Regions from separate parts of the Shewanella algidipiscicola genome, predicted to be linked through region 1. Evidence: predicted binding sites of a transcription regulator. Region 1 holds the regulator's gene; each other region holds the start of a gene.

Region 1 (2,278 bases):
CTCGTCCAGCTCAATTGAAACCGTTTCCGGCGATGAATGCCGATAATCGAGATGCTCCTGCACATGAGTATGATCTCTTTATTCATCTGAGATGCGATCGTTATGACATCTTGCACTTGGTTGCTAATGAAGTGTGCCAAATGTTTGAAGGTTTAGTCGAGCTGGTTGATGAAGAGCGCGGTTTTCAGTTTATGGATGCGCGCGATCTCACCGGTTTTGTCGACGGTACTGAAAATCCTAAAGGACGTCATCGCCAAGAGGTCGCCTTAGTTGGCGATGAAGATGCAATCTTCCGTTCCGGTAGTTATGTTCATGTACAAAAATACGCGCACAATTTGAGCAAATGGAATCGACTTCCTCAGAAAAAACAAGAAGATATCATAGGTAGGACTAAAATCGATAATATCGAGTATGCCTCGCAGGATAAGCCTCTTACCAGCCACATTAAGCGGGTTAACCTAAAAGATAGCCAAGGACGTTCGATGGAGATCTTACGGCAGAGTATGCCTTATGGCTCAATGAAAGAGCAGGGGTTGATGTTTATCTCATTGTGCCGTAATTCAGAGCATTTTGAAAAGATGCTCCACAGCATGATCCACGGTGATGGAGCTGGTAATCATGATCACTTAATGCACTTTACTCAAGCGCTGACGGGATCGGCGTTTTTTGCTCCTTCGCTAGATTTTATGCAAAATGCAGCTGCCGAAAGCGACGAGTGAATAGCGGCAACCTATTGTCGTTGCGCCATTGATTAATCACAGTCGGCCAAGTCTTTGGACTCTTTTTTTTCCGCGTGGTCATTACACTGGCGTAAAATCAGTAGCCATCAAAAGCGGGCTGCAATAAAATTCGCCTGAATGGGCTTAACCAAGCCTTTTTGGCAGGCTGGTTAAGCGTCAAAAGCGATAAGATCTTGCATGCTAATTAAATGCCGATAAGTTTCTCTTATCGGCATTTTTATATGATTTTCAGTGACACAGGCTTTGATTGAGCATTAATGGCTAAATTGGAGCCATTTTTTTGGCATAAAAAAGACGCCATTGGCGCCTATTTTTAGTAAATCGTAATTAGTCTTGATCCAGAATTTGTCATTTAACCGCTACAATAGAGACTATCGATTCCTTGACCTAGTGTGCTATAAAACACTTTAATCGGTATAGTTAAATAATGACTTGATCGTGTTGAACGTTTTACCGACCTCTTGAATATTCGACGGGCAGATGAAAATCGTATCATCACCAGCAATGGTGCCCAATATTCCCTCTGGTTTACCTATAGAATCCAGCAGTCTAGCGATTAACTGTGCAGCTCCTGGGCTGGTTCTTACCACAATCATAGATTGATTATGGTCGACATCCAATACGAGGTTTTTCAATGGGCTGCCAGCCGTAGGCACACCTAGCTCTGCAGGGAGGCAGTAAACCATCTCTTGTTTAGCATTGCGTGTACGCACCGCACCAAACTTACTTAGCATGCGCGATACTTTTGATTGGTTAATATTGTTATAACCTTCGGCTTGAAGCGCATTGACGATTTCGCTCTGAGAGCCAAAGCGTTCCTCTTTTAAGATAGCCTTAAAGGTCTTGACGAGTTCTTCTTGGTTTTTATTGGCTTGCATGAATTTGGCATCTTGTATTCGTAAAATTGGCTCATTGTGAATAGCTATGCAAAGCAAGTCAAGTCTTACTCGAAGTGAATGAATAAACATTCATTCACTATTGTGGAAGATCGTGTAAATATCGAAACTACCGCTTACTTAGGTATCCTTTTCATTTGGCATGATTAATGATGAATGTAGCGGTTGTATCTAATCTAAGTGAGTTAAGCCAACCCCTCATCGACTAACCGTTAATACATGCACTTTTTGGGTTATTTATAAAATATCTTGCTACACGACTAAGGGATAATTGAATTATTGATGTGATTGCAGTAATGTTGCGCCATCTGTGAATTTAGATCTATGTCACATAATAACCAAGAATTAACGGAGATAACTATGAAAGTTGCTGTACTTGGTGCCGCTGGTGGTATTGGCCAGGCTCTTGCTCTACTACTTAAAACTCAATTGCCTGCCGGCTCTAAATTATCCCTTTACGATATCGCGCCAGTGACCCCTGGTGTTGCGGTTGACTTAAGCCACATCCCTACAGCGGTTGAAGTCAAAGGGTTCGCGGGCGAAGACCCAACACCAGCACTAGAAGGTGCTGATGTGGTGCTAATTTCTGCAGGTGTTGCGCGTAAGCCTGGTATGGATCGCTCAGATCTATTTAACATCAAT
Region 2 (2,278 bases), on a different contig from region 1:
TTCAGTTCGTTGAATTGTTTCGTGGTACCATAGATTCAGCCTCGGTTTATCCACGTGAAGTGGTCAGCCTAGTGCTTGAGAAAAAAGCCGCGGCCGTCATTGTTTGCCACAATCATCCTTCGGGGGTTGCGGAACCAAGTCATGCCGATCGGCGAATTACTGAGCGATTGAAATACGCGCTAGCAACTATCGATGTTTCGCTGTTAGACCATATGGTTATAGGCGATCATGAGATAGTGTCGTTCGCAGAGAGGGGATGGATAGATTGAATATCCCTTGATCTTTGATTTTAGATGCTGTATAAAATGCGCCCTCTTTGTGTGCCTCGGGCGACGGCCATATTCGAGGTACATTAATGCTCGAGCGTTAAATTGTTTTTGGAGAAGATTGACATGTCAAGAGTATGCCAAGTTACTGGCAAGAAGCCGATGGTTGGTAACAACCGTTCGCACGCTAAGAACGCGACTCGTCGTCGTTTTTTACCTAACCTACAGAACCACCGTTTCTGGTTAGAAGACGAAAAGCGTTTCGTTCAACTACGTGTATCTACTAAAGGTATGCGTATTATCGATAAGAAAGGTATCGAAGTTGTTGTTAAAGAACTTCGTGCCCGCGGCGAGAAGGTGTAATAAACCATGGCTAAAGCTAAAGGTAACCGTGAGAAGATCAAGCTAGTTTCTAGCGCTAAAACTGGTCATTTCTACACGACTGAGAAAAACAAACGTAACATGCCAGAAAAAATGGAAATCAAGAAATTTGATCCAGTTATTCGTCAGCACGTTATGTATAAAGAAGCGAAAATCAAGTAATTCTTGATAACGTTTTTTGAAAGCCCCTACTTGTAGGGGCTTTTTTTTGCCCTTTTTGCCCTTTTTGCGCGGGGACCTCGTCCAACAGGTAGGACTCGCCACTGTGGTTGAATAGTCTGTTGCGCGCTCTCTGCATACGCAATTCCTCTCCCAGCTGTACTCATCTTCTATGTCATGCCATCGCGTTTATTTAAGCTTCACCTCGCCTTACTGATAGATTAACTCCAGTGCTTATTTTGTTACTGCTTAATTGAGCTGTGCACTCGTGGGTTTGCTAGATGACGGCAGACTGAACTAATTGTACGAAATGAAAACAAATGCTTTTAAAGTGAATTTAAATGCAATATTATCGGGTTGTTATTCTCATGTGGTCAAAGCTGCTCCCATTTCTTGTTATTTAGAGGTCATACGTGCGCACTACTGAACTAGTCGATGGATTTCGTCATTCTGCATCTTATGTCAATGCACATAGGGGCAAAACATTTGTGGTGATGTTGGGTGGAGAAGCATTAGCGCAAAACCAATTTCGCTCCATCATCAATGATATCGCTTTGCTGCATAGCCTTGGGATCAACATAGTGTTGGTGCATGGTGCGCGGCCGCAAATCGATGCCGCCTTAAAGCAACAGCAGTTGATTCCTGAATACTATAACGGCGTGCGTATTACCGATGAAGACTCGTTTAAAGTGATTAAACAGGTGGTCGGTGGGTTGCAGCTCGATATTACCGCGCGGCTGTCGATGAGCTTAAGCAATACCCCGATGCAAGGGGCGCAGATTAACGTGGTCAGCGGTAATTTTGTTATTGCTCAGCCACTAGGTGTCGATAACGGTGTCGATTACTGCCTAAGTGGCAAAGTGAGAAGGATTGATGTTCAGGGTCTAAGGCGTCAATTAGACAACCATGGCATCGTCCTATTAGGCCCTGTGGCGGCATCGGTGACGGGTGAGAGTTTTAACCTCACCGCAGAAGAGGTCGCCACCCAAATTGCCGTGAAGCTCAAAGCCGATAAGATGATTGGTTTTAGCGCCGAAAAAGGCATTTTAGATAGTGATGGCGAAGTGCTGGCGGAGCTGATGCCAACCGATGCACAGCGCATTTTGTCTGAGCAGAGTGAAACCGATGGGTGGTGTGTGGCCACACGGGCCTTTTTGCAGGCGAGTATCGATGCCTGTCGTAACGGAGTGGCCCGTTGCCACTTTGTCAGTTATCTAGATGATGGGGCACTGCTGCAGGAGTTGTTTTCACGCGATGGCATCGGCACGCAAATCGTGACAGAGAGTGCAGAGCGTTTACGTCGTGCCACTATCACCGATATTGGTGGCGTACTGGACTTAATTCGTCCACTGGAGCAAAGTGGTATTTTAGTGCGTCGCTCGCGTGAGCAGCTTGAGATGGAGATAGAGCAGTTTATGCTGATTGAGCGTGACGGCTTAGTGATTGGCTGCGCGGCGCTGTATCCGTTTGAG
Region 3 (2,278 bases), on a different contig from region 1:
ACGGTTTGCATGCCATTGGCGGCCAATTGCTCATCCACTAAACAACCACCACCGTGCACCATAATGACAGCTTGTCCTGTTTTGATAATATTGGCTGCTGTGGTCATTAAGCGAGCCATTCCCATTTCGCACTGTAATAGCGCGCCACCGACTTTAAGTACTAAAGGTTGCTGTGAAGATATCATGGCTATGCTCTCGTGAATTTGATTATGAATAATTAAAGTGAATCTTTATGCATTGATGAGCTTGGCTAGCAGCCCCTTTCATCAAATTATCGATTGCACTCGCCACTACGAGGTACCCCGTTTGGGCATCGAATTTCCAGCCTAATAAACAGTTGGGCGTCAGCACGACATCATCGATCTTAGGAAATTGATGTTGATATACATGAACCAGTGGGCATTCATTGTAGACGCTATACGCGTTAGCTATGTCGGCTTCAGTCACCCCGGCTTTAAGCTGCACCGTAATCGTGGTTAAAATCCCACGTTTAAAGTTACCGAGATGCGGCGTGAAGATAACTTCTTTACCCAACTGAGTTGCAATTTCTGGTTGGTGCCTATGCCCTAACACGCCATAAGGAGTGAGGCTTACTTCGCAAAAGCTGGTGTGCAGCTGCGCCTTTCTCCCGGCGCCAGTCACTCCGCTGACCGCGTTGATCACCGGCAGGCTTTCACCTAGTAATGCAGCTAATGGCTTTAGGGCTGTCAATGAAGCGGTAGGATAACAGCCTGGTACAGCAATCATTTTACTGTTTGCAATTGCAGCATGATTCCATTCAGCCAACCCATAAACCGCGTTAGCAAGCACCTCTGGATATTCATGTTCAAAACCATACCATTTAGGGTATTGCTGCGCATCGGCAAACCGATAAGCACCACTTAAGTCAAACACCGTTAACCCTTGAGCATAAAAGTAAGCGGCAAGATGCAAACTGACACCATGATCAGTCGCCAACACGACAGCATCGGCCTCTGCAATTATTGTCTGCTTAGCAGCTTCAGAAAGCGGTAATAGCGGTAAGGTGATATGGCAATATACAGGATATAAATCGGCCAGGGCTTTGCCCTTATCGAGACTGTTTTCAGACACATACAGACCTTGTATCTGTAACTCTTTATCGGCCTGAATTAATGCAGTTATCTGTGCACCTGTGTATCCACTGGCGCCAATTATTGCGATGTTTTTCATACTTATAGACTTCTTATTAATTAACCATAAAGGAAAAAGAGGGGGCACTACTTAAGCCCTGGTAGAGATACCAACATGACAAGTTTATCGTCGCAGGAAGTTTGTGTAGCTAACCTTATAATCCGTTTTTAAGTATGAAATCTTCATTTGTCGTCTCAATAATACACTTGTAGATAAAGGCGCTGGCCTTAAGTTGCTTGATAGATTATCACGAGAAATTATTTATGCAACATGCGTGAATATATATTTATAGTGATTTTTTCGAAAATGGGTCATAACTGATGCTTTTTTGGCTAGTTGATACTCAACCCAGCCCTAGGATAGTAGCCGATAACTAGGCTACCGCCATAAAGCCCGCAGCAATCCCAAAACAGGAGTGATAATGCAATAACAATGCAACTTAAGTGTCGCTAAGCAGTGATGTGTAGCACATAAGTTTGTAATATCCAGATATGCTATCTTGACCGCAGCCTAATTGGCTGGGTATTGTGAATGATTAATTTAGAGGTATGGAGCATTTATGGCTGATATGTACGCATCGTTACGATCCAATGTAGGGACTTTAGGCCAGATCTTAGGCGATACCATTCGCACCCACTTGGATGAGCCATTTTTAGATAAAATTGAACAGATTAGGCACTTGGCTAAAAGTTCACGCCAAGGAAATGATGCGGCAAGAGAGCAGATGCTGACGCTATTAGCCGCCCTTCCCGATGATGAGTTAGTGCCATTTGCCAAAGCCTTTAATCAATTTTTAAACCTTGCCAATATTGCCGAGCAGTTTCACACCATCAGTAGAAATTGCGACGAATTAGTCTGCGTGCCCGATCCTGTAGAGCAGTTGCTCGGGCGGATGCTTAATGGACGAGTTGATCAAGACAAAATGCTCGAGTGCTTACAAACACTCGATATCGATTTGGTACTGACAGCCCATCCAACTGAAATTTCTCGACGCACGCTGATACAAAAATACTCGGCAGTCGTCGACATTCTCGCAGCCTTAGAAAACCCACAGCTCACCGAGCGCGAAAAAAAGCAGAACCACCTTAGATTACGCCAACTGATCGCGCAAATCTGGCATACCAAT

The links. Region 1 encodes ArgR, which controls arginine synthesis, uptake and breakdown. Its sites were predicted from a motif close to ANTGAATANNTATTCANT; they were not measured.
Region 2: argA (amino-acid N-acetyltransferase) is a predicted target of ArgR. The motif match lies at 1,137-1,154, and genes of this name have one in related genera.
Region 3: argC (N-acetyl-gamma-glutamyl-phosphate reductase) is a predicted target of ArgR. The motif match lies at 1,426-1,443, and genes of this name have one in related genera.

Annotation. Positions count from the first base shown of each region.
Region 1 covers NZ_OXJV01000001.1:429,508-431,785, forward strand. The annotation lists gene DN599_RS01880 (Dyp-type peroxidase) at 1-719, shown strand, start outside; gene argR (transcriptional regulator ArgR) at 1,148-1,618, opposite strand; gene mdh (malate dehydrogenase) at 1,997-2,278, shown strand, end outside.
Region 2 covers NZ_OXJV01000016.1:38,563-40,840, reverse strand. The annotation lists gene radC (RadC family protein) at 1-269, shown strand, start outside; gene rpmB (50S ribosomal protein L28) at 393-629, shown strand; gene rpmG (50S ribosomal protein L33) at 636-809, shown strand; gene argA (amino-acid N-acetyltransferase) at 1,220-2,278, shown strand, end outside.
Region 3 covers NZ_OXJV01000022.1:5,847-8,124, reverse strand. The annotation lists gene argB (acetylglutamate kinase) at 1-185, opposite strand, end outside; gene argC (N-acetyl-gamma-glutamyl-phosphate reductase) at 208-1,191, opposite strand; gene ppc (phosphoenolpyruvate carboxylase) at 1,712-2,278, shown strand, end outside.